One region of the Rhodoferax sp. WC2427 genome, then DNA from elsewhere that is predicted to be linked to it. Evidence: riboswitches for the same ligand, from Rfam matches in the RefSeq annotation. Region 1 holds a riboswitch; each other region holds the start of a gene.

The links. A riboswitch is a leader RNA that binds a small molecule or an ion and turns the genes downstream of it on or off. The one in region 1 is predicted to bind thiamine pyrophosphate.
Region 2: it holds a riboswitch for thiamine pyrophosphate, as region 1 does, so the genes downstream of both, thiC (phosphomethylpyrimidine synthase ThiC) here and AB3G31_RS12520 (FAD-dependent oxidoreductase) in region 1, are expected to answer to the same signal.
Region 3: it holds a riboswitch for thiamine pyrophosphate, as region 1 does, so the genes downstream of both, AB3G31_RS10795 (thiamine ABC transporter substrate binding subunit) here and AB3G31_RS12520 (FAD-dependent oxidoreductase) in region 1, are expected to answer to the same signal.

The regions. Positions count from the first base shown of each region.
Region 1 covers NZ_CP162006.1:2,664,773-2,670,132, forward strand. Annotated here, with positions in the region: gene AB3G31_RS12510 (cytosine permease) at 1-1,162, shown strand, start outside; gene thiD (bifunctional hydroxymethylpyrimidine kinase/phosphomethylpyrimidine kinase) at 1,198-2,055, opposite strand; TPP riboswitch at 2,097-2,204, shown strand; gene AB3G31_RS12520 (FAD-dependent oxidoreductase) at 2,284-3,309, shown strand; gene thiS (sulfur carrier protein ThiS) at 3,306-3,503, shown strand; gene AB3G31_RS12530 (thiazole synthase) at 3,507-4,307, shown strand; gene AB3G31_RS12535 (thiamine phosphate synthase) at 4,346-5,176, shown strand; tRNA gene AB3G31_RS12540 (tRNA-Asn) at 5,208-5,283, shown strand.
Region 2 covers NZ_CP162006.1:4,079,645-4,092,249, forward strand. Annotated here, with positions in the region: gene pepA (flocculation-associated PEP-CTERM protein PepA) at 1-224, opposite strand, end outside; gene thiC (phosphomethylpyrimidine synthase ThiC) at 536-2,428, opposite strand; TPP riboswitch at 2,553-2,653, opposite strand; gene AB3G31_RS19035 (patatin-like phospholipase family protein) at 2,669-3,529, opposite strand; gene AB3G31_RS19040 (OmpA family protein) at 3,529-4,140, opposite strand; gene aceK (bifunctional isocitrate dehydrogenase kinase/phosphatase) at 4,347-6,134, opposite strand; gene can (carbonate dehydratase) at 6,162-6,842, opposite strand; gene AB3G31_RS19055 (cupin domain-containing protein) at 7,124-7,534, shown strand; gene AB3G31_RS19060 (MerR family DNA-binding transcriptional regulator) at 7,540-7,947, opposite strand; gene AB3G31_RS19065 (MBL fold metallo-hydrolase) at 8,024-9,139, shown strand; gene AB3G31_RS19070 (M48 family metallopeptidase) at 9,148-9,987, opposite strand; gene AB3G31_RS19075 (lysophospholipid acyltransferase family protein) at 10,214-10,948, opposite strand; gene gmhB (D-glycero-beta-D-manno-heptose 1,7-bisphosphate 7-phosphatase) at 11,013-11,588, opposite strand; gene glyS (glycine--tRNA ligase subunit beta) at 11,599-12,605, opposite strand, start outside.
Region 3 covers NZ_CP162006.1:2,271,402-2,284,006, reverse strand. Annotated here, with positions in the region: gene AB3G31_RS10840 (helicase HerA-like C-terminal domain-containing protein) at 1-298, shown strand, start outside; gene AB3G31_RS10835 (glycerophosphodiester phosphodiesterase) at 329-1,423, opposite strand; gene AB3G31_RS10830 (GTP cyclohydrolase II) at 1,680-2,954, shown strand; gene AB3G31_RS10825 (URC4/urg3 family protein) at 2,951-4,228, shown strand; gene upp (uracil phosphoribosyltransferase) at 4,248-4,877, shown strand; gene AB3G31_RS10815 (hypothetical protein) at 4,888-5,094, opposite strand; gene AB3G31_RS10810 (hypothetical protein) at 5,144-5,308, opposite strand; gene AB3G31_RS10805 (ABC transporter ATP-binding protein) at 5,558-6,202, opposite strand; gene AB3G31_RS10800 (ABC transporter permease) at 6,195-7,772, opposite strand; gene AB3G31_RS10795 (thiamine ABC transporter substrate binding subunit) at 7,773-8,795, opposite strand; TPP riboswitch at 8,841-8,939, opposite strand; gene AB3G31_RS10790 (VTT domain-containing protein) at 9,083-9,736, opposite strand; gene AB3G31_RS10785 (hypothetical protein) at 9,828-10,328, shown strand; gene AB3G31_RS10780 (cysteine hydrolase) at 10,343-11,146, shown strand; gene msrA (peptide-methionine (S)-S-oxide reductase MsrA) at 11,219-11,725, opposite strand; gene AB3G31_RS10770 (lactonase family protein) at 11,812-12,605, opposite strand, start outside.

The DNA of each region.
Region 1 (5,360 bases):
CGGCGCCTACCTGGTGCCCGCCGTGGGCACGCAGCAGGCGCTGCTGGCCATCGTGCTGGGCTCGGTGCTGGGGGCGGGGCTGCTGGCCTGGGTGGCGCGCATCGCCTGCGACAGCGGGCTGTCCAGCGCCGGGCTGATGCATGCCACCTTTGGCAGCGGTTTTGCCCGGTTGCCGGTGCTGCTGAACATCGTGCAGCTGGTGGGCTGGACCACGTTTGAGCTGGTCATCATGCGCGACGGCACTGCCGCCATTGCCCAGCACAGCCTGGGCTGGAACCTCAGCGGCAGCCAGGGTGTGCTGCTGACCACTCTGCTGTGGGGCGCGGTGCTGACCGCCTTGATGGCGGCGTCCATGCTGACCCTGGTGCGCAAGTTCATTGGCCGCTTTGGCCTACCGCTGGTGGTGCTGTCGCTGCTGTGGCTGAGCTGGCAGTTCGCCCAGAAGCTGCTGGCCGCCGACGCGCCCGCCTTCTGGCGCCGCCCGGGCGACGGCAGCATGGGCCTGCTGTCGGCCATGGACCTGGTGATTGCCATGCCGGTGTCGTGGCTGCCACTGGTGGCCGACTACGCCCGCCACGGCCGCAGCGGCAAATCGGCCATGGCCGGCACCTGGCTGGGCTACGCGCTGGCCAATATCTGGTGCTACGCGCTGGGCGTGGTGGTGGTGACGGTGGCCGCACCGGGCACTGACCTGGTCACCGCGCTGCTGCTGGCCCAGGGCGGGCTGCTGGCGCTGGGGCTGATCTTGTTTGACGAAATCGACAACGCCTATGGCGACGTGTACTCGGGCGCGGTATCGGCCCACAGCCTGCACCCCAAGCTGAGCATCCGCCGCTGGGGCCTGCTGCTGGCCATGGGCTGTACTGCGCTGGCGCTGGTGCTGCCCATCCACAGCCTGGAGCCGTTTTTGCTGATGCTGAGCTCGGTGTTCGTGCCGCTGTTCGGCGTGATTCTGGGCCGCCTGGGCAGCCATGCCACCGCCTCGGTGCAGCGCCTGGTGGAGCCGCTGGCCGCCGCGCTGTGGCTGGCCGGCATCGCTCTGTACCACCTGCTGGCCACCTACGCACCGCAGTTCGGCGCGGCCCTGCCCACGCTGGCCGTGGTGTACCTGGCGGCCTGGGTGAGCCGCCCGCTGCGGATTACTTACGCACTACAAAAATAGTAGCTACTCACGCTTATGGAATAAGCGCTAGCGGCTTATTTCTTATAAATTTCTCCGGCGAGCACCTGCATAGCCACAGGCGCAAAGCCGTGGTTCAACGGGCCCTGGCCGTGGCCGGTGTGCACCTGGGCCCCGCCGCGGATCGCCCCCAGGATGTAACTGCGTGCCAGCCCCACCGCCTCGGGCAAGGCCTGGCCCTGCGCCAGGTACACCGCGATGGCGGACGACAGCGTACAGCCGGTGCCGTGGCCGTTGTGGGTGGCAATGCGCACCGACTCCCAGCGCTGGCGCGTGCCATCGGCCAGGCCCAGTACATCGACCACCGCACTGCCCGGCAGATGGCCGCCCTTGACCAGCACCGCCTGCGCACCCAGCGCCAGCAGGTCGGCCACGGCGGGCTCCAGTGCGGCGGCATCTTCCACGCTGCGGCCCAGCAGCAAGGCGGCCTCGTCCAGATTCGGCGTAACCACCGTGGCGCGGGGAAACAGCTGGTCTACCAGCACCTGCACCGTTTCGCGGGCCATCAGCCGGTCGCCGCTGGTGGCCACCATCACCGGGTCGAGCACCACTTTTTGGAGCTGGTAGTGGTCGATGGCCCAGGCCACTACTTCCACCATTTCGGGGGAATGCAGCATGCCGATCTTCACCGCATCCACGCCAATGTCGTCCAGCACGGCCTGCAGCTGGGCTTTCAGGAAAGCGGGGGGTACAGGGTGGATGGCGGTGACGCCCCGGGTGTTTTGCGCAGTAAGTGCGGCCAGCGCCGTCATGCCATAGCAGCCCAGGGCGCTGAAGGTCTTCAGGTCGGCCTGGATACCGGCGCCGCCGCCGCTGTCGGACCCGGCGATGGACAGCAGGCGCAGGTAGCGGGGGGAGCTTGGTGGGTAGGTCATGCGGAAATTATCGGCGAGCGAATGTGATGTAATTCATGCTGCGGATGAAACAGGGGTGTCTGGCTACTGCAATTGCGGCGGCAGGACTGAGAAAGACCCTCATACCCGATCCAGGTAATACTGGCGTGGGAAGATTTCCATCAACGACTGAGCCTCGTTTTGTCCTGCCTTGAATAGGACTTTCACGTGGCTACCAGCCTCTCCACCACCATCCTCGGCGCGGGCCTGATGGGCCGCCTGCTGGCCCTGGCACTGGCACGCGCGGGCCACACGGTGCAGGTGTTTGAAGCCGGGGGGCCCGAGGCAGAAGGCGCAGCCGCCCGGGTGGCCGCCGCCATGCTGGCCCCGCTGGCCGAGTCGGCCATCACCGAATCCAGCGTGGTCCAAATGGGCCAGCACGGGCTGCGGCGCTGGCCGGAGCTGATCGCGCAACTCGACGCGCCGGTGTTTTTCCAGCAAAACGGCACGTTGATCCTGTGGCACCGGCAAGACGCGGCCGAGGCCACACGCTTTGGCCACCAACTGACGGCCACGCGCCAGCAGTTGCCCAGCCTGCCCGCGCCCCAGGCAGTGGATGCCACCGCCATCGCGCAATTGGAGCCCAGCGTCGGCACCCGCTTCGCCCAGGGCCTGTACCTGCCCGGTGAAGGCCAGTTGGACAACCGCCAACTGCTGGCCGCACTGCTGCTGCAGCTGCAAAAACACCAGGTTGTGATGCACTGGCACACCCCACGCGCGCCCCAGGATTGCCAGGCCGACTGGGTCTTTGACTGCCGGGGGCTGGGCGCACGCGACCACTGGCCGGGCCTGCGCGCCGTGCGCGGCGAGGTGCTGCGCCTGCATGCGCCGGGCGTGGAGCTGCGCCGCCCGGTACGCCTGGTGCACCCGCGCTATCCGCTGTATATCGCGCCCAAAGAAGACCACGTGTTCGTGGTGGGCGCCACCGAAATCGAATCCGACGATATGTCGCCCATGAGCGTGCGCTCCAGCCTGGAGCTGCTCAGCGCGGCCTACAGCGTGCACCCCGGCTTTGGCGAGGCGCGCATTCTGGAATCCAGCACCCAGTGCCGCCCCACCCTGCCCAACAACCTGCCCGCCATCCGCCAGCTCGGCGCCCGCGTGCTGCAAATCAATGGCCTGTACCGGCACGGTTTTCTGATCGCCCCGGCCATGCTGGACGCGACCTTGGAATTTATGGAAAACGGGCACTCTGTGCTGGCGCAGCAATGGGGTCTTGCTATAGAAACCGTATGAACGTCCTGATCAACAACCTCCCCCACACCCTGCCCACCGGGGCCACCCTGGCCGACGCGGTGGCGCTGCTGCAGGCCCGGCCGCCGTTTGCCGCCGCCGTCAACAAAAGCTTTGTGCCGCGCGCGCAGTACCCGCAGACCGCCCTCACAGAGGCCGACCGCATCGAAATCATCCACCCCGTCACTGGCGGCTGAAACATGACACACGACCCCCTCATCCTCTACGGCGAAACGTTTGCCAGCCGCCTGCTGCTGGGCACCTCGCGCTACCCCTCGCCCAGCATTTTGGGCAACGCCATTGCCCGCGCCCGGCCCGCCATGCTGACCGCATCGCTGCGCCGCCAGAACCTGGACCACCCGGAAGCGCACAGCAACGGCTTCTGGGACCTGCTGCGCCAGACCGGCGTACCGGTACTGCCCAACACCGCCGGGTGCCATGGCCTGCAGGAAGCCATCACCACCGCCCACATGGCCCGCGAGGTGTTCGACACGCCGTGGATCAAGCTGGAGCTGATCGGCGACGACTACACCCTGCAACCCGACACCCTGAACCTGGTGGAGGCCGCCAGCCGCCTGGTGAAAGACGGCTTCAAGGTGCTGCCCTACTGCACCGAAGACCTGGTGCTGTGCCAGCGGCTGGTGGACGTGGGCTGCCAGGCCGTGATGCCCTGGGCCGCGCCCATCGGCACCGGCAAGGGGCCCATCAACCCCTACGCCATGCAGGTGCTGCGCGAGCGGCTCAGCGTGCCGCTGCTGGTCGATGCCGGGCTGGGCCGCCCCTCGCACGCCTGCCAGGTGATGGAGTGGGGCTATGACGCGGTGCTGCTGAACACGGCCGTCGCCCTGGCCCAGGACCCGGTGTTGATGGCCGGAGCCTTTGCCGACGCCGTGCAGGCCGGGCGCAATGCCTTTCTGGGCGGCGCCATGCTGGAGCAGCAAGCCGCCCAGCCCAGCACCCCGGTGCTCGGCACGCCGTTTTGGCACCACGCGCAGGAATAAACCCCATGCCCCACGACATCCCCACGCGCTATGCCGATATGGCCCTGCCTGCCACGGACGAAGCCCTTCGCCTCAGTGCCTGCCTGCAGCTTGGCTTCATCCCCGCCGATGCCGCCTGCATCGCCCAGGCCTGGCAGGCGCAAATTGCGCGGAACGGCAACGGAACCGACTGGCCCGACCAGCCGCAAGATTTCGGCCTGCGCCCCTGGCCGCGCATGCAGGCCTTTGCGCCCTGCCCGCAGCAACTCGGCCTGTACGCCGTGCTGCCCGATGCCGCCTGGGTCGGCCGCATGGCACGCGCCGGTGTGCCCACGGTGCAGCTGCGCTTCAAATCGGATGACCCGCAGGCTATCGCCCGCGAAGTCGCTGCCGCCGTGGCTGCCGTACAGGGCACGCCCGCCCTGCTGTTCATCAACGACCACTGGCAGGCCGCTGTCGACGCCGGAGCCTACGGCGTGCACCTGGGCCAGGAAGACCTGGACCTGCTGCTGCCGGTCGATCTGGATGCCATCCGCACCGCAGGCCTGCGCCTGGGTGTCAGCACCCACGGCTACGCCGAGATGCTGCGCGCCGACCGCGTCAGCCCCAGCTACATCGCCCTGGGTGCCGTGTTCCCCACCACGCTCAAACGCATGGCCACCGCCCCCCAAGGCACGGCCCGGCTGGCCGCCTACGCCAGGCTGCTGCGCAACTACCCGCTGGTCGCCATCGGCGGCATCGATGCCGATCGCTTGCCCGAGGTGCTGGCCAGCGGCGTGGGCTCGATTGGCGTGGTGCGGGCGCTGACCGCCGCGGCCAACCCCGAGCGTGCCGCCACCGAATTGCACCAGACTATCCAGAAGTTTTTGGCCTGCGCACAGAAACGGTGAATTCCCACGCTATAATTTGAGGCTGCAATATTCCTCGATAGCTCAGTTGGTAGAGCGCCGGACTGTTAATCCGTAGGTCCCTGGTTCGAGCCCAGGTCGAGGAGCCAAAATTTCAAAATGGGCTTACGCCAACCGTAGGCCCTTTTTATTTCAGTTAATGTGAAACAACTTTCATGGCTCGGGG
Region 2 (12,605 bases), 1.4 Mb from region 1:
AGCTGAATATAGCCAATACCTGACATGGTCTGGGCGATTGGATTCAACGCGATTAACGTCGATGCCGATCCATTCATGAAGTTGGCATTATAAGTGGGTGCAACATAACCAAAAAAACTTGGATCCACGACAAAACTCGGTGTGGGCGCAGCGAAGGCCGGCAATGTGAAACCAGCTGCAGCAACGACTGCATACATAGCGGCAGTCTTAAATACGTTTTTCATGAAATATCCAGGTTTTAGAGGCAAGGCGAGCACCACTATTGGCGCTGATACATTTGTTACAAGCAATGTACATGCCAATTTTCAAAATCCCTTTGAATCAACGACTTATAAGGAAAAAATACCTTTTCACAAATCCGAGTGTAAGAAAAATCGATATGTTGTATAACGAACAGATAAAACAAAGAAAATCTGTTATAGGAACTTGGAAAATACCGCCAATTCCCGAGCTCTTGTGCAGGTTGTAAAAAGCTGCGCAGGGCGTGCGGTGTCCACACGCCCTGCGCAGCGGCAGCACTGCCGCTTCCGCGCGCCTAGCCTTGTGCGATCGGGATCACCGCGTTCACCGGCACGTAGATTTCCCCGCCTGCGCTTTTGAATTCCTGCGACTTTTCCAGCATGCCCTGTTCGGCTGCGGCGGCTTCGCTCACACCCAGGTTCTTGGCGTACTCGCGCACCTCTTGCGTGATCTTCATGGAGCAGAACTTGGGGCCGCACATGGAGCAAAAGTGCGCCACCTTGGCCGAGTCCTTGGGCAGGGTTTCGTCGTGGAATTTCTTCGCGGTTTCGGGGTCCAGCGACAGGTTGAACTGGTCCATCCAGCGGAACTCGAAGCGGGCCTTGGACAGCGCGTCGTCGCGGTAGCGCGCACCCGGGTGGCCTTTGGCCACGTCGGCGGCGTGGGCGGCGATCTTGTAGGTGATGATGCCCACCTTCACGTCGTCGCGGTCGGGTAGGCCCAGGTGCTCCTTGGGCGTGACGTAGCACAGCATGGCAGTGCCAAACCAGCCGATCATGGCCGCGCCTATGCCGCTGGTGATGTGGTCGTAGCCGGGCGCAATGTCGGTGGTCAGCGGGCCCAGGGTATAGAACGGGGCCTCACCGCAGTGCTTGAGCTGCTCGGTCATGTTCTCCTGCACCATGTGCATGGGCACATGGCCGGGGCCTTCGATCATGACCTGCACGTCCTGCTGCCAGGCGCGTTGCGTCAGCTCGCCCAGGGTGCGCAGTTCGGCAAACTGGGCCTCGTCGTTGGCATCGGCGCTGGAGCCGGGGCGCAGGCCGTCGCCGAGCGAGTAGCTGACGTCGTAGGCCTTCAGGATCTCGGTCATCTCATCGAAGTGGGTGTAGATGAAATTCTCTTGGTGGTGGGCAATGCACCACTTGGCCATGATGGAGCCGCCGCGCGAGACGATACCGGTCATGCGGTTGGCGGTGAGGTGGATGAACGGTAGGCGCACACCGGCGTGCACGGTGAAGTAGTCCACGCCCTGCTCGGCCTGCTCGATCAGGGTGTCGCGGAAGATTTCCCAGGTCAGGTCTTCGGCCACGCCGCCCACTTTTTCCAGCGCCTGGTAGATCGGCACGGTGCCGATGGGCACAGGGCTGTTGCGGATGATCCAGTCGCGGGTGGTGTGGATGTTTTTGCCGGTGGACAGGTCCATCACCGTGTCGGCACCCCAGCGGATCGCCCAGACCAGTTTTTCGACTTCTTCTTCGATGCTGGAGGTGACGGCCGAGTTGCCGATGTTGGCGTTGATCTTGACCAGGAAGTTGCGGCCAATGGCCATGGGCTCGACTTCGGGGTGGTTGATGTTGAGCGGGATCACGGCGCGGCCGCGGGCCACTTCGGAGCGCACGAACTCGGGGGTCATCACCTTCGGGATACTGGCACCGAAGCTGTTGCCTGCCAGGCGCTGGTCGCGCTCGGTGTTGGCAGCGTACTGGGCCATCCACTCCATCTTTTGGTTCTCGCGCAGGGCGACGAATTCCATTTCAGGAGTGATGATGCCTTGGCGGGCGTAGTGCATCTGCGAGACATTGGCACCGGCCTTCGCCCGGCGCGGTGTGCGTTGCAGGCCACTGGCCTGTGCGCGCAACAGATGCAGCGCTTCGTTCTCATCGTTCTTGCGGCCATCGTCCAGCGCGTGCAGGATGCGGGCGGCGTAGGCCTCGGTGTCGCCCCGGGCTTCGATCCAGCCCGCACGCAGGGCCTGCAGACCGGCGCGCACGTCGATCTGGGCGGCGGGGTCGGTGTAGGGGCCGGAGGTGTCGTAGACGGTGACGGCCTCGCCGTTGCTCTGCATGATTTCGCGCAGCGGCACGCGCAGGTCGGGGCGGCTGCCCTGGATGTAGCGCTTGGTACTGGCGGGCAGTGGATCGCAGGCGTAGCGCAGTAACTGGGCGAATTTGTCGGGTGCGTTCATGGGGTCTCCTTTGGATGGTGGAGCCCGGAATGCGCAGCCAGACCGCGCAAACCCCCAAGGAGATGCCCCGCTGCCTTGCGGCTGGGACGTGTAGACGGTAAGCGCCCGTACCCTCCAGGGATAGGACGCAGTCGTCAAGCTCTTCTTACGCTGGTATGAACCAGATCAAGTTCGCGGGTTTGGATTCCATCTCAGCGCAGCCACTGCGCACCCCGGGCAGCGCGCAGTGTACGGCATCGGCTAGCCGGTCCGGCCCAGGCTGAAGCCCCGCGCCCGCAGGAGTTGGCGCAAGGCAGGCAAGGCCGCCACACCGGACTCGTAGCCCGCCTGGACGATTTCCTTGCGCACGGTGAAATCGGTGCTGGAAAAGCGAGCGGTGTCCGGGCGGACCAGGAAGTCGGCGGTTTGCCCCTCCAGCTGCGAGAGCGAGCGGCCCATGATTTCAAACGACTGCAGAATCACCTCGTAGAGGCCCGCACGGGTGCTGTTTTGCGGCAACACGCCCACGTCCACGCCAATCACCACATCGGCTCCCAGCCTGCGGGCAGCCTTGACGGGCAAGGGGCTGACCAGGCCGCCGTCCACCAGTTCCTCGTCGCCAATCACACAGGGCACAAACACCCCGGGAATCGAGCACGATGCGCGTACGGCCGCACCGGCATTGCCGCCAGACAACAGGCGCAGTTCGCCAGATTTCAGTACCGTGGCCACCGCGCCGAACCGGCGCTTGAAGCGCTCCATGGGCACATCCTTGACGTACTGGTTGACCAGCCTTTGTAGCGTTTCGCCAGTGAACATGCCGCGTTTGTTGCCCTGGCCCAGATCGACGATTTCGATGTCGCGCAGCCGCAGTGCTACCTCTTCGATCTGCCAGGGCGTGTAGCCCGCGGCATAAAACGCGCCGACCAGGGACCCGGCACTGGTGCCCGCCACCACCTCGGGGGCCAGACCGGCCTCGACCAGGGCCTTGAGCACGCCGATATGGGCAAATCCCCGGGCCGAACCGGCGCCCAGGGCCACCCCGATTTTGGGACTGGCCGCAGCCGCCTGCGCGAGCCAGGGTGCAGTCCCTGCAGCGGCCAGCAGTGTCCGGCGCAACATTACCGATTGTCCGGTAGCTGGATCAGACCTTCGTCCACCATCTTGCGCAGTTTGTCGAAAGCCGACGCAAACGCGTTGGCGGGTTCGCCCTGGGTCAAGGTTTCCACCTTTTCGTCCAGCACCATCAGCTCGACGCGGCGGTTCAGCGTGCGCCCCTGGTCGCTGGCGTTGGAGGCAACCGGTCGGTGGTAGGCGAAGCCTGCGGAGACGATGCGCCGGGGCTCGACACCGCGCTCTTCCAAGGCCTTGCGCAACGCACGGGCCCGGTTGTCGGACAAGGTCTGGTTCATATCCAGGCCCCCCACGTTGTCGGTATGGCCCTCCACGCTGACATCGTGGGTGGTTTTGTTTTTCAGCAAGCTGGCCAGGCGGTCCAGGTAGGGTGCGGCTTCCTCGGTTTTGAAGGTGTACTCGCCGGTGGCGAACAACACCGTGACAGGCAGAACAATTTGCACGCCCCGCTCGGTTTGCTCGATATCCAGCGTGGGGCCGGTGTAGGCCACCGGTGCGGGCGGTGGGGTCTGGCAGGCGGCCAGCGCCACGCCCAGCACCACTGCGGCGCCCAGACGCCCCCCGTGCCAGGCGCGCAGTCGAAGTTTTGAATTGTCCATGGTGTGAATTTTTCCTGTGTCTTGGTGGGGGCATACATGGCGGTGGACCGCATGGATGTGGCAGGTGAACGCAAGCAAGGCGGTCACGGAAAGCCCAGGAATTTTATCGTCCGCACATATTTTTAAATTGAAAATTGCATGCGTGTGTACAAAACAAGGGTAAAGCCCGGCGTGAACCGGAACTTTTTCACACCCTCACGCTGAATTCAAGCCGCCCCGAAGCGTTTGTCCTGCTCGTACGGGAAGACGTCGTGTACGTAGCCCGCCTGGATGCGCTCCTTGTGCGCTTGCCAGAAGCTGGCCTCCAGCAAATCGGCGTGGTGGCGCATGAAGGCTTCGCGCACCAGCGGGTTGCCCAGCAAGAAGGGGCCAAAAGTTTCGGGAAATACGTCCTTGGGGCCGACCCGGTACCAGATCTCGCCGCTCATTTCCTCCTCTTCGTTGCGCGGCTGGGGCACGGTGCGGAAGTTGCAGTCGGTGAGGTATTCGATCTCGTCGTAATCGTAGAACACCACCTTGCCGTGGCGTGTCACGCCAAAGTTCTTCCACAGCATGTCGCCGGGAAAGATGTTGGCGGCCACCAGGTCCTTGATGGCGTTGCCGTACTCGACCACCGAGCGCTCGATCTGGGCGCGGGCCCGGCGGTCGTCCGGGCCCGCGTCAAAGGCCTCCTGCAGGTAGATATTGAGCGGGATCATGCGGCGCTCGATGTAGACGTGCTTGATGACCACCTCCAGCTGCCCATCCCCATCGCGGTCGCTGATTTCCAGCTGGCTGGGGGCACACTTTTCCAGCTCGGCAATCACTGCGTCGCTGAACCGGTCGCGCGGAAATGCCACCTCGCTGTACTCCAGCGTATCGGCCATGCGGCCCACGCGGTCGTGCTGCTTGACCAGCAAATACTTGGCCTTGATCTGCTCGCGGGTGGTGTCTTTTTGCGGCGGAAAGTAGTCTTTGATGACCTTGAACACGTAGGGAAACGACGGCATGTCGAACACCAGCATCACCATGCCCTTGATGCCCGGCGCAATGCGGAACTGGTCGGTGGAATGGCGCTGGTGCAGCAGCAGATCGCGGTAAAACAAGGTCTTGCCCTGCTTGGCCAGGCCGAGCGCGTTGTAGATTTCATTGCGCGGCTTGCGCGGCATCATGCTGCGCAGAAACTGCACGTAGGCGCTGGGGATTTCCATGTCCACCATGAAGTAGGCGCGCGCAAAGCTGAACAGCAACAGCATGTCGTCTTCGCCAAACAGCGCGGCATCGATGGCCAGGCGGTCCTGCGCATCGTGCAGGATGGGCAGGGCAAACGGGTGCTCCTGGAAGCCGTTGATCACCTTGCCGCAGATGTACGCCCCCTTGTTGCGGAAGAACAGGCTGGTGAGCACCTGGATCTGGAAATTGGCCCGCAGCGTCACCTCGCCCAGTTGCAGGCGCACCGCCGCCTCTACATAGGCGATGTCGCGCACCAGGTCGCCAAACGCGCGCTGCAGGTCGAAGTCTTGCACCATCTGCAGCAGCACGGCCCCCAGGTTGGCGCGGGTGGGGTAGTAGGCGCGGTAGGTGGGGCGTGGTTCGGTGGCTTCCAGGTACTCGGTGCTGACCGCCGGGCGCACGAAGATGAAGTCGTTCTGGAAGTAGCTGCGGTGCAGTATCTTGGTGGTGACCGAATTGAAAAAGGTCTCGGCGAGTTCGGGTTGGCGGTGGTCGACCAGCAGGCCGATGTAGTGCAGCTTGACCTGCTGCCACACATCCATGCCCTGCTCCCCCGCCTTGAACTCGCGCTCCAGCCGGGTCGAGCATTCACGCACCCGCAGGTCGTAGAACTCAATGCGCTCGCGCTGGGCCCGCTGCTGGCCGTGCCAGTCGGCGGTTTCAAACCGGTGCTTGGCCCGGGCCGATTCGGAGCGGAACAGCCGGTAATGCCGGTTGAAGCCGTCCACCATGGCCTTGGCAATGTCGTAGGCGAGCGGGGAATCCAGGCGTTGGGGAAACATGGGCACAGTCTACCCAGACGGGGCTTCTCAGCCCGCTGCGCGCCCTGCCTGGCCGCGCACGGCACCGGCCACGCCCGCCACCGCTGCCCGGTAGGCCGCCTCCAGCCCCTCGATGCCGTTGACCGTGATGTGCAGGTTTTGCAGCAGGCCGTCGTGGATGCCGTAGACCCAGCCGTGCACGGTGACTTTCTGGCCCCGCGCCCAGGCATCGACCATGACGGTGCTTTGGCAGACGTTGACCACCTGCTCAATGGCGTTGAGCTCGACCAGCGCGTCATGGCGTTGGGGTTCGGCAATCTGGTCCAGCAGGTTCCAGTGGCGGTCCCGCACGTCCTGGATGTGGCGCAGCCAATTGTCGGCCAGGCCGACCCGCTGGCCGGCCAGCGCCGCCGCCACGCCCGAGCAGCCGTAGTGGCCCACCACGGTGATGTGCTCGACCTTGATCACGTCCACCGCAAACTGTACGGTGGACAGCGCGTTCAGGTCCGAATGCACCACCACGTTGGCCACGTTGCGGTGCACAAACACCTCGCCCGGCGCCAGGCCCATGATCTCGTTGGCCGGGACGCGGCTGTCGGAGCAGCCGATCCACATGTACTTGGGCTTTTGCTGGCGCGTGAGTTCGGTAAAAAAACCGGGGCGCTCGCGCTCCATCTCGGCGGCCCAGGCACGGTTATTGGCAAAAATATCGGGTATGGATTGGGTCATATGTGTATTTTGCCGCCACAGGGACGGGCCAGATCATCAGAATTAAGCATGAAATTGGCAGCCTGCGCTTATGCCATAAGCACAAGCAGCTACTAAAACTGCAGCAAATCAACCGGGTTACCAAACCCGCATCCGGCCCTGCCCCGCGCGGTTGACGTTGACGTTAACGTCAAGTATAGCCAGGCTTGGGCCTCATAGGGGATGCCCTGCCCCCACGCGCCCCGCCCTGGGCGGAGAATCGCGCGGCGGCATGCGGTCCGCAGCCACCCCAGGAGACAACCATGACGCTATTTCACAAATACCACCCCCTGCGCCCTTATGCATTCCTGTTGGTGGGGCTGGTATCGGTCAGCACGCTGCTGGCGCAAAACCCGGGCTTGCAACGCACGGTGGTCGGGCGGGCCGATGTGTCGATCGCCGGGCACGAGGCGGTGGTGGCGCGGGTCGAGGTGGCTCCTGGCGCCAAAGCCGGGCGGCACACCCACCCCGGCGATGAAATCAGCTACGTGCTCGAAGGCGAGGCCACCCTGCTGGTCGATGGCCAGCCGCCGCGGGTCATCAAGGCGGGCGAGTCGTTTGTGGTGCCCGCTGGGGTGGTGCACGATGCCCACAACGACGGGGCCGTACCCACCAAACTGGTGGGCGTGTACGTGGTGGAAAAAGGCAAGCCGCTGGCCTCGCCCGCGCCATAACACCTTCAGGCAGTTTTTGCCTGTTTGCGGCTCTTGGAGAGCTGCGCCTGCGCTTCCTTCTCGTGGGCCTTGACCTCGTCGATATTGGCTTGCAGCTCGGCCATCTGCTCTTCCAGTTGCTGGCGGTGCGCGGCCAGCACGTCCAGAAACTTACCCAGCTGGGCGGTGGTGTCGCGTGGGCTGTCGTACATGTCGATGACTTCCCTGGCCTGCGTCAGGCTCAGGCCCAGGCGTTTGGCGCGCAGGGTCAGTTTGAGGCGGGTCCTGTCGCGCTGGCTGTAGACGCGGGTGCGGCCACCCGGGCCGCTGCGCGTGGGCTGCAGCAGGCCCATGTCTTCGTAAAAGCGGATGGCCCGGGTGGTCAGGTCGAACTCAAGGGCCAGGTCGCTGATGCTGTAGGTGCTTATCGCCATGGTGTCAAAGGGTTGCAAAGAGCGGGCCTAGAATGACTTTTACGTAAACGTCAACACAAAAGCCGACTATAGCGCCATGAATCTGCTCGAACAACAACTCCACTACCCCCTGGGCGATGCCCTGCCCGCACAGGGCGACACCCTGGCGGTGGCACCCGGCGTGCGCTGGATCCGCATGGCGCTGCCGTTCGCGCTGAACCACATCAACCTGTGGCTGCTGGAGGACGAAATCGACGGCCAGCGCGGTTGGAGCGTGGTGGACTGCTGCATCAGCGCCGACGCGTCCCGCGCCCAGTGGGAGGCCATTTTTGCCACCCAACTCGGCGGCTTGCCCATCCTGCGCGTCATCGTGACCCACATGCATCCTGACCACATCGGCCTGGCTGCCTGGCTATGTGCGCGATGGAATGCTCCCCTGTGGATTAGCGCCACCGACTACTTTGTGGCCGAGCACAACATCGCCCACTCCAGCGGCAACGGCGGGCCGGGCGCTGCCGAGTTCTTCCAGAAACACGGCCTGAGCGACCCGCAAGCGGTCGATAAAATCCGCGCCCGCACCGGCTATTTTTCGGCCATGGTGCCCAGCCTGCCGCCTAGCTTTGTGCGCATGCAAGACGGCCAGACGTTGCGCATCGGCGGGCGCGACTGGCGCTGCATCAGCGGCTATGGCCACGCGCCGGAGCACATTGCGCTGTACTGTGCGCAGACCCGGGTGCTTATCGGCGGTGACATGATGCTGCCGCGCATCTCCACCAATGTGAGCGTGTTCGATGTAGAGCCCGAAAGCAACCCGCTGCAGCAGTTTCTGGACTCGATCGACAAGTTCACGCCCCTGCACGCCGACACCCTCACCCTGCCCGCCCACGGCAAGCCCTTCCAGGGTCTGCACACCCGCATCCAGCAGTTGCACGACCACCACCGCGACCACCTGGCCCGCGTGATGGCTTTCGCCCAACAGCAACCGTGCAGCGCAGCCGACATCCTGCCCGTGCTGTTTACCCGCGTGCTCGACCTGCACCAGACCACCTTCGCCATGGGCGAGGCGGTGGCGCATTTGCACAAATTGTGGGTCGATGGCTACCTGCAGCGCGTGCGCGGAGCAGATGGCGTGTACCGGTTTGGCCCGACCGCGCTGGCCTATCCCGACAGCGCGCTGCTGGAGCCCAGCGAGGCCGTACCCGTCAGCGCATAAACACGGTTTTACAGCTCATCCCATCTGGGAACCACCACGCTGCGCAACTCGGCACGCAGCGGCGCATAGCCGGGCACGATAGAAGCCACCGTGGCCCAGAACTGGGCGCTGTGGTCCATAAAGCGCAGATGGCTCAGCTCGTGCACCACCACGTAGTCCACCACGGCCATGCGGTGGTGCAGCAGCCGCCAATTCAGCCGGATCGACCCGAGGGTGCTGGCGCTGCCCCAGCGCGTGGTGGCGTTGGACAAGGCCAGGCGCTTCCACTGCACGCCCAGTAGCGGCGCAAAGTGGTTCAGGCGCTCCACGAACAGGGCCCGCGCCTGCAGCAGCAGCCACTTGTGCACGGCAGCGCGGATCTGCGCGGGCGCGGCATCCAGCGGCAAGCCCAGGCGCAATGTGTTGTCGATCACCAGCGCCCCCTTGTGCGCGCGGTGCAGTGCGGGCTCCAGCACCAGCGTCAGCGGCTGGCCCAGGTAGGGAAACGCCGAGCCGTTTTGCCAGGCCACCCGCGTGGCCTGTTGCTGCGCTTGGCGCTCCTGCGACTGGCCGAGCTTTTGCACGATCCAGCCGCCCTTGCTGCGCACCGCCGCGTCCACCTCCGCCAGCGGCACCCATTTCGGGGCGCTGACCACCAGACCTTGCGCACCCACCACAAAGCCGATGCTGCGGCGCTTGCTGCGTTTGAACGCGTAAGCCACCAAGGCACCCGGCAATTGGGCTTCGCGGTTGGCGGCGGGATGCCGAAATTGGGTTGGTTCAGATACCGTGCCCCACACCATGGCAGGAAGCACGGGCCCATGCGCATCCATTTCGGGTGCGACCAGCGCGATATCGGTGGGCGCCACTGCAGGGTCTCTTGTGGGACGTGGGCGTCCTTTAGAAACAAGTGGTGCGGCAGGAGCCTTGGGTTCGAGACCCAAAAGATCCCGAGTGAACTTCAAGAGGCTGGACATAGGCGGAAAGTTTAGCGTGGTGTCGCCTGCAGCCCCCATTTACCATACCAACAACCCCAGCGGCCATCCGCAAAACGCCGACAACGCGCGCCACATCAGCGCTGCGAGCAGCGAGAGGTTAGCGGTACGCCTCGGGGTCCAGGCGGCGCATTTCGGCTTCGATCCAGGCCTGCACCTCGGCCATCAGCTCGTCCGGGCGGCGGCCCACGCTGGGGATGGGCTTGCCGATGGAGATGTCCACAATGCCCGGCGTCTTGATGAAGGCCTTGCGCGGCCAGCATTTGGCCGAGGTGACGGCGATCGGGATCACCGGTACGCCGCACTGGATGGCCAGGCGGGTCCCGCCGGTCTTGTATTCGCCGACCTGGCCACGGTCGATGCGGGTGCCCTCGGGGAACATGATGATCCAGGTGCCCTGCCCCACCAGCCGCTTGCCCGAAGCCACCAACTTCTTGAACGCCTGCGTGCCCTGGCTGCGGTCGATGTGGATCATGTCCATGCAGGCCATGGCCCAGCCGAAAAACGGCACGTACAGCAGCTCTTTCTTGAACACGTAGGCCAGCGGGCGCGGCATGATGGCGGGCATCAGCAGCGCCTCCCAGGTGGACTGGTGCTTGACCAGCAGCACGGCCGAATCCAGCGCGCCGGTGGGCAGGTTTTCCATGCCGGTGATGCGGTTCTGGATGCCCAGTATCACAGTGCCGCTGTCTACCGCCAGCTTCAGCCAGCGCGCACACGCCCAGTACACCGCCGTGGGTCCGGCAAACAGCCGGATCACAAACACGGCCGAGGCCCAGGGGATGACGGTGACCGCCAAAAACAGCATGTGCAAAACAGAGCGGATGAAAGGCATTTTTTAGTCTTTTTGGCAGCTAACGCTTATTCCATAAGCACGAGCAGCTATAAATTAAGGAGTATCAGACCGCCGGCGTTTTGGCCGCCAGCTCGCGGTGGATCAGAAAGGTGGCAAACGCCAGCAGGTCCTGGTGGATCCAGGTGCCCACCGGAAACTCCGGCGGCAACACACCCGGTCCGCGAAACCGTGCGGCCTTGCCGGTCAGCACCACGTGCGGTTCGCAGCCCACCGCCACCCCGGCCTGCAGGTCGCGCAGGCTGTCGCCCACCGTGGGCACGCCGTGCAGGTCGATGCCAAAGCGCTCGCCGATCTGCTCGAACAGCCCTGGCGCGGGTTTGCGGCAGTGGCAACCGTCGTCGGGTGCGTGCGGGCAAAAGAACACCGCGTCGATCTTGCCGCCCGCCGCCGCCAACAGTTTGAACATCTTGGCATGCATGGCATTGAGCGCCGCCATGTCAAACAGGCCCCGCCCCAAGCCTGACTGGTTAGTCGCCACCACCACATGCCAGCCCGCATGGTTGAGCTTGGCAATCGCCTCCAGCGCGCCGGGCAGCGGCAGCCATTCTTCGGGCGACTTGACGAACTCGTCGCTATCCACATTGATGGTGCCGTCGCGGTCGAGGATGGCGAGTTTCATGCGGTGTTTCCTAGGAAGCTAACTTGGACAAGTCCGCCACGCGGTTCATGGCGTTGTGCAGGCTTTGCAGCAGGCCCAGGCGGTTCAGGCGCACGTCGATGGCCTCGGCGTTGACCATCACGCCGTCAAAGAAGGCATCCACCGGCGCACGCAGGGCGGCCAGCGACTGCAGGCTGGCGGTGTAGTCACCCGCTTCGAACTGGGCCTGGGCGGCAGGGGTGACCTGCTGCATGGCGGCGAACAAGGCAATCTCGGCAGGCTCCTGCAGCAACACCGTGCTGACATGGGGGTCCACCGTATCGGCCTTCTTCAGGATGTTGCCGATGCGTTTGTTGGCGGCGGCCAGCGCGGCGGCTTCTGGCAGGGCGGCAAAGGCGCGCACGGCGGCCAGGCGTTTGGGGATGTCGGCCAGACGCTGCGGGCGCAGGGCCAGCACGGCATCGACTTCCTGGGGGCTGTAGCCTTCTTCGCGCAGGCTGCCGCCCAGGCGCTCAAACATGAAGGTCAACAAGGCCTGCACCGAAGCTTCGCGTGGCGCCGTGCATTTGTCGCCCAGTACGGCGAACGCGGCTTCCACCAGCGCGGTCACGTCCAGCGGCAGGTTTTGCTCGGTCAGCATGCGGATGACGCCCAGCGCGTGGCGGCGCAGCGCAAACGGGTCCTTGTCGCCGGTGGGCAGGTTGCCGATGCCGAACATGCCGACCAGGGTTTCCAGCTTGTCGGCCAGCGCCACGGCGGTGCCCACGGGATTGCGCGGCAGCGTGTCGCCTGCGAAACGGGGTTTGTAGTGGTCTTCGATGGCATCGGCCACGTCCACGCCCAGGCCGTCGTTGAGCGCGTAGTAGCGGCCCATGGTGCCTTGCAGCTCGGGGAATTCACCCACCATGTCGGTGACCAGATCGGTCTTGGCCAGCAGCGCGGCCTGGTCGGCCTGCAGGGCCAGCGCCTCGCCGCCGAGTTGCAGGGCGATGGCTTTGGCAATGGCACGCACGCGCACCACGCGTTCGCCCTGCGAGC
Region 3 (12,605 bases), 390 kb from region 1:
AGACCGCGAATCGGCCTATGAAAAGCTCAAGGGCCGCACGGAAACCACTGCGGCCAATGCCTCGGTGCCTGTCCAGCCGCCCAGCCTGCCCGGTATGGCACCGCCCGCTGCGGCCGCGGGCGGCGGCCTGATGGGTGGTTTGAACGACATCCTGTTCGGCACCACCGGCCCGCGCGGCGGCAAGCACGACGGCCTGGCCCAGACCATGATGAAGTCTGCGGTACGCACCATGGGCACCAAGGTCGGGCAAGAAATCTTGCGCGGCGTGCTCGGCGGCATCTTCGGCGGCAAACGCTGAAGGCAGGGGCTTTCAGCCCCGCCGCTCCCGTTACTTCTTCACAAAGGTGCGGATCGCTTCCTTGCCAACGGCGGAGTCATCGGTAAAGAAGCCGTCGATGCCCGCCTGCAAAAAGGTCTGGATTTCGGTGACGCTGTCGCCGCGCACCGTCGGGTCGGACGTCGGGGCCTTCTTCAGGCTGGTGGGCAAAAAGTTGTTTTCAGGCCGCAGCGTATAGATGTGCACCGCCAGACCCGCCGCCTTGGCGTTGGCGACCAGCGCCGTGGGCGTACCCAGGTTGCCGCTGACCAGTGGAATCACCATGTCTTTGCTCGGTCCGATGGCGTTGGCGTAGCTGGCCACTTCCTTCAGCCCGGCGGGGGTGACCAGGTCGGCATAGCTGCGGGTCTCGCTGGCCCCAGCCGCCACAAAGTCATATGGGCGACCGCTGGACGACAGCAGTTGCACGGTGCGCGCCGTGGTCAAGGTGCGGATTTCTTTCAGGTTGGCCACCTCGAACGACTGGATGAACACCGGTGCGGCTTTCGAGTTCCAGCCATTGGCCGCCAGGGTGTCCACCAGGCGCTTCTCCAGCGGCAAACCAATCGACTTGAAGTAGGTGGGGTGCTTGGTTTCGGGGTAGATGCCGATGGTGCGGCCTTTTTCTGCCGACTTGGCCTTGGCCAGGTCAATCACCTCCTGGAAGGTGGGCACCTGGAACTGGCCGTTGTAGGCCACGTTGGCCGGGCGGATGGCCGGGATGCGCTCGCGGGCGCGCAGAGTTTTCAGTTCGGCCAGCGTCAGGTCTTCGGTAAACCAGCCGGTGATCGCGGTGCCGTCAATGGTTTTGGTGGCCTTGCGGGAAGCGAACTCGGGGCGGTCCACGATGTCGGTGGTGGCCTCCCGCACGCTGCCGTCGGCGTTCAGGATGGCAATCGCGTTCTCGTGGCGGGCCACCAGCACGCCGTCCTTGGTGCTGACCAGATCGGGCTCGATGATGTTGGCACCGTCTTCGATGGCCTGGGTGTAGGAGGCGATCGTGTGCTCCGGGCGCAATGCGGGCGCACCCCGGTGGCCGATCAAGGTCGGCACCGGCGGCCAGGTAGCGGGCGCGTCATCGCTGCCACCGCAGGCTGTCAGCGCCATGCCAGAGACAAGGCCTGCAAGGGCACAATGGATAAGGGATTTGGTTTTCAAGGTGGCCTTTTTTGCCCATGTGCGGGCTGTGCATTGCGGGATATCCGCTGCGTTTTTGCCAATGTAGGGCAGCTGAATGAAGGTTTTTTGACACCCGCCCCGCAAGCGGCAGTTTGGCAGCGGTTCGGCATGCAAAATGCATAGCGTGCACCGAAATTGTTACGCTATTTGATAAGTCAATCGATACGCCATTTGAGGACTCTTTATGCCCGCTGACACCGCCACCGGCTCGATGGCTCCCGCGCAAACCAGCCACATCCGCCTCACCTCGCACGCCAGCGGCTACGGCGCACTGCCCATCCGCTGGGCGGCCGCTACCGCCGCCGAACGCGGCCCGGTGGTGGGCACCACCACCAAACGCAGCCACCGCAACGTCATCGGCACGCACAGCGGCAGTTACAGCATTTACCGCGCGCTTGCAGTTGCCTCGGGCGGCCTGTCGCCGCAGCACAAGGCCGACCTGACCAACACCATGCCCACCGACATCATCGGCCCCTACCCGCAATGGAGCGAGCCGGGCCGCATCGTGGCCATGGACCCCTGGGGCGCCACGGTAGCCGACGTGTTTGCATCAGAACTGGCCGAGGGCTACGACATCCGCCCTACCATCGCCGTCACCCAGGCCCATGTGATCCTGCCCGAAGTCATCGAAGCGCTGCAGTCGGGCCGTCTGAAGGCCGACGGCAAATTCCTCACCGCCAGCGGCGCGGCCATGGTCACCAAGGTGGCGGTAGAACCCGTGTGGTACCTGCCCGAAGTGGCCAAGCGCTTTGGCTGCACCGAGGCCGAACTGCGCCGCATCCTGTTCGAGGAAACCGGCGGCATGTACCCCGAACTGGTGACCCGCAGCGACCTGGAAGTGTTTTTGCCGCCCATCGGCGGCCTGACGGCCTACATCTTCGGCAACCCGCGCGACCTGGCGAATCCCGAGGTGGAGCTCACGGCGCGCGTGCACGACGAGTGCAACGGCTCGGACGTATTTGGCTCCGACATCTGCACCTGCCGCCCCTACCTCACGCACGCCATCGAAGAATGCATCCAGGGCGCGCAGCGCGGCGGCGTGGGCCTGGTGAGTTACTTCCGCAAGGAAGGCCGGGCTCTGGGCGAAGTCACCAAATTTCTGGTCTACAACGCCCGCAAGCGCCAGGTGGGGGGCGACACCGCCGACCAGTATTTCAACCGCACCGAATGCGTGGCGGGCGTGCAGGACATGCGCTTCCAGGAACTCATGCCCGACGTGCTGAACTGGCTGGGCATCCGCAAGATCCACCGCCTGGTGTCGATGAGCAATATGAAATACGACGCCATCACCCGCGCCGGTATCGAGGTGGTGCAGCGGGTGAATATCCCCGAGCACATGATCCCCGCCGATGCCCAAGTGGAAATGGACGCGAAAATGGCCGCGGGCTACTTCACGCCCGGTGCCGTACCGGATGCCGAAGAACTCAAAAAGGCCAAGGGCCGTGGATTGACTGAATGACTACAACTTTAATAGCTGCTCACGCTGATGCAGTAAGCGCTGGAGCCCTATTACGCTCTACAAACACCATCCGTGCGCGGGCCCAGGGCCTGCTGGCGCGCGCCCGTGCGGGCGATTCACAGTATTTCACCGTGGTGGATGCCGCACTGGCCCCCACCGCGCAACTGGTGGCCGAGGTCACCCGCACAAATTACCCCAGCCTGCAGATCCCGTACCACAGCCGCTGGCGGCATTTTGAGGCGGGCGGCGTAAAGCGCGTGGACCAGATGACCGAAGAGCTGGGCAAGGTCTCGGTGGCCAAACGGGCCCGCGCGCAGATCGACCTGGCCATCGTCAGCGTGCTGCTGGATGCAGGCGCGGGCCCCGACTGGAGCTACACCGACCCGCGCACGGGCCAAAAGCTCAGCCGCTCCGAAGGCCTGGGCGTGGCCAGCTTCAACGCCTTCACCAAAGGCCTGTTTTCCAGCAAACCCACCCAGCCCTGCCAGGCCGACGCGCTGGGCCTGCAGTCCCTCACCTCGCGCCAGTTGGGCGATGCCTTCCAGGTCGGCGTGGAAAACCCGCTGGTCGGGCTGGAAGGCCGCGCCACCCTGTTGCGCCGCCTGGGCGAGGTAGTTGCAGCCCAGCCCGAAGTGTTTGGCGGTGCGGGTGGACTGTGCCGTCCGGGCCGCTTGTTTGACCACTTGGTGCCTACCGACACCGACGAGCCCACGGTGGCGGCGCACGACATTCTTGGCGCACTGCTTGCCACGCTGTCGCCTATCTGGCCTGCACAAAATGCTATCAAAACTGACGATGGGGCCGAGATTGCGCTCGGTGACTGCTGGCAGCACAGCGCCGTGCCCGGCGAAGGTGCATCTGCAGGCTGGATGCCCTTCCACAAGCTGTCGCAGTGGCTCACCTACTCGCTGCTGGAGCCGCTGGAATGGGCCGATGTGACCGTGACCGGGCTGGACGCACTGACCGGTCTGCCCGAATACCGCAACGGCGGCCTGTTGCTCGACAGCGGCGTGCTGGTATTGAAAGACCCGGCCCTGGCCACCCAGGCGCACACCGCAGGCGACGAATGCATCGTCGAATGGCGCGCTTTGACGGTGGCCCTGCTGGACGAACTGGCCCCGCTGGTGCGCGCCGAGCTAGGCCTTACCGCCGCGCAAATGCCGCTGGCCTGCGTGTTGGAGGGCGGCACATGGGCCGCAGGCCGCGTGCTGGCCCAGCGCTTGCGGGGCGGTACACCACCCCTGAACATCGCCAGCGATGGCACCGTTTTCTAACCCATTGAAGAAGCACACCATGAGCAACGTCCACCTGATCAACCACCCGCTGGTGCAACACAAGCTGACGCTGATGCGCCGCAAGGATGCCAGCACCAACACCTTCCGCCGCCTGCTCAACGAGCTGAGTTCGCTGATGGCCTACGAGGTCACGCGCGACATGCCGATGCAAGACGTGGAGATCGAAACCCCGCTGGAGACCATGACCGCCCGGGTGATCGACGGCAAGAAGCTGGTGTTTGTGTCCATCCTGCGCGCGGGCAACGGCATTCTGGAGGGCATGCTCAGCGTGGTGCCGGGCGCGCGCGTAGGCCATGTGGGCCTGTACCGCGACCCCAAGACGCTGACGGCCGTGGAGTACTATTTCAAGATGCCCAAGGACATGCAAGAGCGCGATGTGGTGATCGTGGACCCCATGCTGGCCACCGGCAACTCGGCCATTGCGGCGGTGGAGCGGCTCAAGGAGCTGAACCCGAAGTCGATCAAGTTTGTCTGCCTGCTGACCTGCCCCGAAGGCGTGGCCGCGTTGCAGGCTGCGCACCCCGATGTGGCCATCTATACCGCCGCCATCGACCGCCAGCTCAACAGCCACGGCTACATCGTGCCCGGTCTGGGCGATGCGGGTGACCGTATTTTCGGCACCCAATAACCAAGCAGATTTAGACGATGACGGTCAGGTCGGTCGAGTTCACCAGGCTGGAGCCAGCGCGGGGCCACTCGACCAGCACGCCCTTGTCGGTCTGGGCCAGCACGTAGCCGTCGGTGCGCTCGATGCTGCCACGACGCACCAGGTTGACGCGCTCGCCGGGGGCAAACTGGATTTGGGCAACGGCGAACAGGGATTTGATGAAATACAGAACTTGCATGGTGAAACTCCAAAAAGGACTCAGGCACGGCGCCTGAAAATGGTAAAAATTACTGGGATTGCAGCCACTGGCGTTCGCGGGACTCAAGGTCGGCGAACGACTGGGATTTGCCCAGATAGCTGTCTACATCGCGCTGGTCTTGCTGGTCGAGATGGCGACCGATGGCGTTGACCGCGTTGCGTGCGGAGAACCAAAATAAATAAAGAATGTGCATGGCCAAAATGTCCTGGGGTAAATCCGTTTCCCATTTTTCAGGGTTAACCCTAGTATCGCACAGAGCCGGTGCGCGCCCGCACGAAATAATGCACATAAGCGATTCTTGTTTGGTATAAGGCCCAGTTTTGCCTCAATTTGGTGCATGTCGGCAGCACCTTGCCAAGCCCGCAGGCGTCTGCGGATTTATAAGAAATAGGCCTCCAGCGCTTATTCCATAAGCGCAAGAAGCTACTTATTTAGGAGCAAATCACCATAACTGCTCCAGCCGCCCTGCCACCAGCCGCAGGCCGCGCGTGGCCATGGCCTGGGCTTCGGCTTCGTCGTGGGTGACCAACACCGTGGCCATACCGGCTTCAAAGATGCGCTGGCGGAATTCAGCCTGCAGGTCGCGGCGCAGGGCGGCATCCAGGGCGGAAAACGGCTCGTCCAGCAGCAGCGCACGGGGCGCGGTGATGAGGGCCCGTGCCAGGGCCACGCGCTGCTGCTCGCCACCCGAAAGCGTCCAGACCCGGTGCCGGGCGTGGTTGGCCAGGCCGAAGCGCTCCAGCAGGACTTCAGCGCGCTGGCGGGCCTGGGCCTTGGGCACCCGCTGCTCGACCAGGCCAAAGGCTACGTTGTCGCGCACGTCCAGATGCGGAAACAGCGCAAAGTCCTGGAACATCAGCGCAAAGCCGCGCCGCTCGGGCGGCAGGCGGCTGATGTCCTGGCCATCGAACCAGACGCTCCCCGACTCGGCGGCCTCCAGCCCGGCGGCAATCTTCAGCAAGGTGCTTTTGCCACTGCCCGAGGGGCCGAGCAAGGCGACGATTTCGCCCTCGGCCACTTGCAGGCTGAGCTGGTCGGCCAGCAAGCGCGGGCCGTAGTGTTTGGTGATGAAGCGCAGTTCAAGCATGGGGAGATTCTGTCCGGCGTGGGCCTTCGATCAACGCAAATGCGGCCAGGGCCAGCGCCATCAGCACGCAGGCCAGCACCAGAGCCGCATCGCCATTGGCAGCACCCGGGCGGCCCAGGCGCTGGTAGATCAGCGTGGTCAGCGTGGCCCATTCGGGGCGGGATAAAAACAGGGTCACGGCAAATTCGCCCAGAGCGGTAGCCGCCGCGAAAGCCATGCCCCGGCGCAGTGCGGGGGCCACCATGGGCAAGGTGACGCGCCAGAACACGCGCCAGGGGCTGGCGCCCAGGCTGCGGGCGGCCTGGGGCAGGTGTTCGGGCACGTTGTCCAGGGCCGATGCCAGCGACTTGGCGACAAACGGATAGGCCAGCACGGCGTAGGCGCACAACAGCAGCGGCAGGCTGGCGGTCCATTGCGGGTACAGCAGCAGCAGGCCGAAAGCCACGGTGATGGGCGACACCACAAACGGCAGGAACGCGGCGGCACGCATCGCTACGGAGCTTTGCGCGGCCAGCGCGTGCAGCACGCCCAGCACGGTGGCCAGCAGCAGCGCGGTGGCGGAAAAACGCAGGGTGTTCCACAGCGCGGCCAGCGTCTCAACGTCGGCCACCAGCGCCCAGGTGTCCCAGCCGGCATGGGCGGCGCGCCACACAATGGCTACCAGCGGCGCGGCGCAAAAGAAGGCCAGCACGCCCAGTGCCGCGGCCACGCCCAGCCAGTGCGCCGGGCGGCTGGGGTGCTGGCGGGCGATGGGCTGCACGCGGGTGGGCGTGGCCAGGCGTTTCTCAATAAGCGCGTAGCCCCAAGCCACCGTGCCGGTCAACAGCAGCATCCACAGCGCCAGCAGGCTGGCCGGGGCCAGTTGCAGCTCGTGGGCGACCAGGGTGTAGATCTCCACCTCCACCGTGGCGTAGCGCTGGCCACCCAGTACCAGGGCCAGGCCAAACCCGGCAAAGCAGTACAAAAACACCAGGCACAGGCTGGACGCCAGCCAGGGCAGGATGGCGGGCCACTCGACCCGCCAGAACGCCCGCCAGGGCGTGGCCCCCAGCGTGCGGGCCGCCGCCACGCGCGGCGCGCTGACGTGCTCCAGCGCGTCCACCCCGGCGCGCACCACCACGCACAGGTTGAAGAACAGGTTCCCGTACAGCAGCAGCCAAGGCGTGTCTTGCAGGTGGACATCCAGCCAGCCGCTGAACACCCCGCGCGGCCCCCACAGCGCCAGCACGCCCAGCGCGGCGACCAGGGTGGGCACCACAAACGGCAGCATCAACAGGCGCAGCACCAGGCTGCGGCCCGCAAACTCCCAGCGCGCCAGCACCCAGGCCACGGGCAAGCCCAGCAGCAGCGCGGCGATGCAGGTAGCCGCCGCCTGCAGCACCGACCACAGCACGCGCCAACGCAGATACGGATCGGTCCACAGTGCCCACGGGGAGCTGGGTGTTTGGGTGGCCAAATCGCCCCACCAGCCCTCGCCCGCCAGCCGCAGCACCGGGGCCACCAGCAGCACGCCCAAGGCCAGCAGCGGCAGCAGGGCCAACGCGGCCGATCGCCAACGGCGAGGCGGCATCTACTTCAAGACGACTTGCGTCCAGCGCGCCACCCAGCCCGTGCCCTTGTCGGCAATCGTCTCGGCGGGCAGGCTGTCAAAGGCGGTGGGTTCCACGGCGTGCTTCATCACGTCGGCCAGCGGCGTGTGGGCTTCGATGGGGTACATCCACATGGTGGTTTGCAAAGCCTCTTGCACCACGCCGGAGCGCATGAAGCGGATGAACTTGCCAGCCGCCTCCCGCTGGCCGCCACCGGCCACCAGGGCCACGCCCTCGACTTGGCGGAACACGCCACCCTTGAGGAACAGGTTGCCGGTGGGCGATTCGGTGATTTTTTCCTTGCTGTAGAACACCTCGGCCGCCGGGCTGCTGGCGTAGCTGACCACCAGCGGGCGGGTGCCGCCGTTGCGGCTGAATTCGGTGTAGTAGGCCTCGGTCCAGCCCTTTACGGCTTTCACGCCGTTGCCGCGCATGCGGGCCCACCAGTCAAAGGCCTTTTCTTCGCCCATACCGGCAATGGTGGCCAGCAAGAACGCGTAGCCGGGGCTGGAGGTGGCCGGGTTGGGCACCACCAGCAGGTTGCGGTAGGCGGGTTGGGCCAGGTCTTCCAGGGTCTTGGGCAGGGCCAGGCCGCTCTTGGCGAAGGCCGCCTTGTCAAAGTTCAGGTTGACGAAGCCGTAGTCCACCGGCACCACGTTGGCGTCCACCTGGGCGGTGGCCGAGCCCTGGGTGTAGGCCACCGGCTCCAGCACCTTGTTGGCCTGTGCCTTGGCGACGGACGCGTTGTCCAGGCCAAACACCACGTCGGCGATGGGCTGGGCACGGGTGAGGATGAGCTTGTTGAGCATCTCGCCCGCATCGCCCGCCTTGATGATGCTGAGCTTGACGCCAGACTCGGCCTCGAACTGGGCCAGAAGCGGCTTGGGCAGCGAGAACGAGCTGTGCACCAGCACCCGCAGCGGGGCGTCGTCAGCCAGGGCAGGGAGGGAAATGAATGCGGCCAGCGCGGTGGCGGCCAGGGTGAAACGACGGCGGTGCAGCATGGTTGCCTTTCAGTGCGCCAGCGGCAGACGCATGAAAAGGCCAAGAGGGTGACCCCATCACGCTCCCTCCGCTGGCATGACCCAGATCAGGTGTGGGGTATTTCTCAGTCTGGTTTTGAGATCCAGACACCCCCGGTGAAAAACCGGATTGTAGTGGTTGTCCACCGGCTCCAAGTTCTCCCTGCCAACACTGGATAAAGGTGTGGATAACCCTGCCAAGCACTTGTATAGGAAGGTTAAGTGCTTGATTTATATGGATAAAGCTTACGATGCCTAAAATTTAAGCATCAGGCGTTTTCGGCTTTGCCCGCATTGCGGCCCTTTAGCGCGCCTAACACAACCAGCGCCGCCGGGATCAAAATCATGGCCCAGATGATTTTGTCCAGGTTGTGCTTGACCCACGGGAAGTTGCCAAAGAAGTACCCGATGGTGACGATGCCCACCACCCACAGCGCACCGCCCAGCACGTCAAAAAACGTGAATTTGGCGCGGCCCATCATGGCCACCCCGGCTACAAACGGCGCAAAGGTGCGCACAAACGGCATGAAGCGCGCGGCCACCAGGGTCACGCCGCCGTAGCGTTCGTAAAACGCATGGGCCTGGTTGAAGGCTTTCTTGTTGAAGAATTTTGAGTCTTCCCACTGGAACACCTTAGGGCCAAAAAAGCGGCCAAGCGCATAGTTGCTCTGGTTGCCCAGGATGGCGGCCGCCAGCAGCAGGCCCACCGCAACGGGGTAGGACATCAGCCCTACGCCACACATGGCGCCCACCACAAACAGCAAGGAGTCGCCGGGCAGAAACGGCATGACCACCACGCCGGTCTCCACAAAGATGATCAGAAACAACAGTGCATAGACCCAGGGGCCATAGCTGATCACAAAGGCCTCCAGGTATTTGTCTACATGGAGAATGAAGTCGAGAAGTTGCATGAGAATGTCCATGGAGCGCGATTATCGTGGGTGGCTGCTGTCACCATGTGACATTGCCCCCACAGGACTTACGCCTGCCCGCCCCACCTACCCGAGTTGAAACATGAGCCACCTCTGCCCCGCCTGCCACAGCGAGAACGCCCGCGACGCGACCGTGTGCGCCCACTGTGCCGCCGCGTTGCCCCCACCCCAGCCCCCATCCTCACCCCAGCGCATGTCGTTGCTGGAGCAGGCCATGGCCAAACCCGAGGCCATGCCTTTCGCCAAGCCCGCTGCCGCACCTACTGCCCCCTCCATGGCCTCTCCCGTGCCGCCCCCGCCCGCAGCGCCGGTGCCATCACCCGAAGCCACCCCGGTCGCCGCAGCATCGCCCACCCCCCCACCGGCCCCCGTGGCGCCACCGCCTCCCGCGCCCGCAAAGCCTGCATTCAGCATGCCCCCCCTGCCCCCGCAGCCCCGACCACGGCGCCGCAGCCGCGCGCCCTGGGTACTCGCCATCGTCATGATGCTGGGCCTGATCGCAGCAGTGGGCTATGAGGCCTTGCAAGCCAACGGCATATCCTTGTCATCCCTGCTGTCCTCCCTGCGCTCCCCAGCCCCATGACCGCCTTTACTGCCATGTCGCACCACACCCACCTGCTCATCATCGACCCGCAAAACGACTTTTGCGATCTGCCGGGCGCCGCCCTGCCCGTGGCCGGTGCCACGGCCGACATGCAGCGCCTGGCGGCCTTCATCCGCGCCCACGGGCCACAGCTGACCGACATCACCCTCACGCTGGACTCGCACCACCGCATCGACATCGCCCACCCCACCTTCTGGCAGCAGGCCGATGGCAGCGCGGTGGCGCCGTTCACCACCATCACCGCCGCCGCCGTGCACGCAGGCCAGTACCTGCCGCGCCAGCCTGGGGCGCTGGGGCGCACGCTGGCCTACCTGGACGCCCTGGAAGCCCGGGGCCGCTATCTGCTGATGGTGTGGCCGGTGCACTGCGAAATCGGCAGCTGGGGCCACAACGTGCATGCCGACGTGCGCGCCGCCTACAACGCCTGGGAAGACCAGCAGGGCCGCAACGCCACCAAGCTCACCAAGGGCAGCAACCCCTGGACCGAGCACTACAGTGCCGTCATGGCCGAGGTGCCCGACGCGCACGACGAAGCCACCGGCCTCAACCACACGCTGATGGCCGCCATGGACCAGGCCGACGTGCTGCTGATTGCAGGCGAAGCCAGCAGCCACTGCGTGCGCGCCACCACCGAGCACATCGTCGAGCACCTGGCCCGCCAAAAGCCGCAGCGCATCGTGCTGCTGACCGATTGCATGAGCCCGGTGGCCGGTTTCCAGGCCCAGCACGACGCATTCATGCAAAGCATGCTGGCCCAGGGCATCGAGCTGGCCACGAGCACGCAGGTCCAGCTATAAACCATCGCTCTCTTTACGATAGCTGCTTACGCTGATGGAATAAGCGCTAGCAGCCTAAAAAGCATGTAACGCTCAGCGTGCCGCGCGTGCGGGCAGCTTCCAGCCCGGGCGGGCAAAGTGGCAGGTGTAGCCGTTGGGGCGGTGCACCAGATAGTCCTGGTGCTCGGGCTCCGCATCCCAGAAGGTGGGCGCGGGCAGCACTTCGGTGACCACCTTGCCGGGCCACAGGCCGGAGGCATCCACGTCCTGGATGGTGTCCAGGGCCACGGCTTTTTGCGCCTCGCTGGTGTAGAAGATGGCCGAGCGGTAGCTGGTGCCCACGTCGTTGCCCTGGCGGTTCACGGTGCTGGGGTCGTGGATCTGGAAGAAGAATTCCAAAATCGCGCGGTAGCTGGTTACCGCGTTGTCGAAGCCGATGCTCACGCCCTCGGCGTGGCCGGGGTGGTTGCGGTAGTTGGGGTGGTCGTTGGTGCCGCCCACATAGCCCACGCGGGTGGACACCACCCCGGGCAGCTTGCGGACCAGGTCCTGCATGCCCCAAAAACAGCCTCCAGCCAAAACTGCGGTTTCAATTGCCATGGTGTTGTCCTTTCAAGAAGAGGCAGTTTGCGCCAGAAATGCAGATTGCAAGAATGGCTGCGTCGGTAAACACCAGGCACCCCGGTTCAAGGCAGGTCGATGATTTCCACCCAGTTGGGGTTCTTGCCCATGGCGTGGTGTTGCAGCACCGTCAGCGCCCCGGTGTCCGGGTGGATGCGGTAGCTGGTCAGGGCGTGCGATTTTTGCCCCACGGCCAACAAATACTGGCCCTGGGGATCGATGTTGAAGCCCCGCGGCTGGGTTTCGGTGGGGTACTGGCCCACCAGCGCCAAGCCCCCGGTTTCGGCATCCACCCGGTAAGCGCTCAGGGTGTTGGAGGTGCGCTCGGTGGCGTACAGGAACTTGCCGCTGGGTGTGAGGTGGATATCGGCGGTGGCCAGCGCCTCTTTCCAGACGAAGCCCGGAGGCAGCGCCGACACCGAGCCCAACCAGTTCAGCGTGCCCTGGTCGGCGTTGTAGCCATAGGCACTGACGGTGCCATTCAGCTCGTTGCTGCCAAACACCCAGCGCTGGTTGGGGTGGAACACGAAATGGCGCGGCCCGGCCCCCTTGACCGTGGCCAGCGCAGGCGGCGTACCGGGCTCGACCCGGCCGGTAGCGGGGTCAAACTTGTATTGCAACATTGCGTCGCTGCCCAGGTTGGAGGCCAGCAAATGGGTGTTTCCCGCATCGGTCATCACGGCGTGGGCGTTCTTGCCCGTGGGGATGACAGACACCGGCGTGGCCTCGACCAGACCGTTGGGGGCAATCGGGTTGACCGAGATCTTGTCGCCGCCGTACGACGCAGCCAGCAGAAAGCGGCCCGTTTTGTCGGTGGCGATATTCGCCATGTTGTCGGCCAGCGGCACGGTGGCCAGCG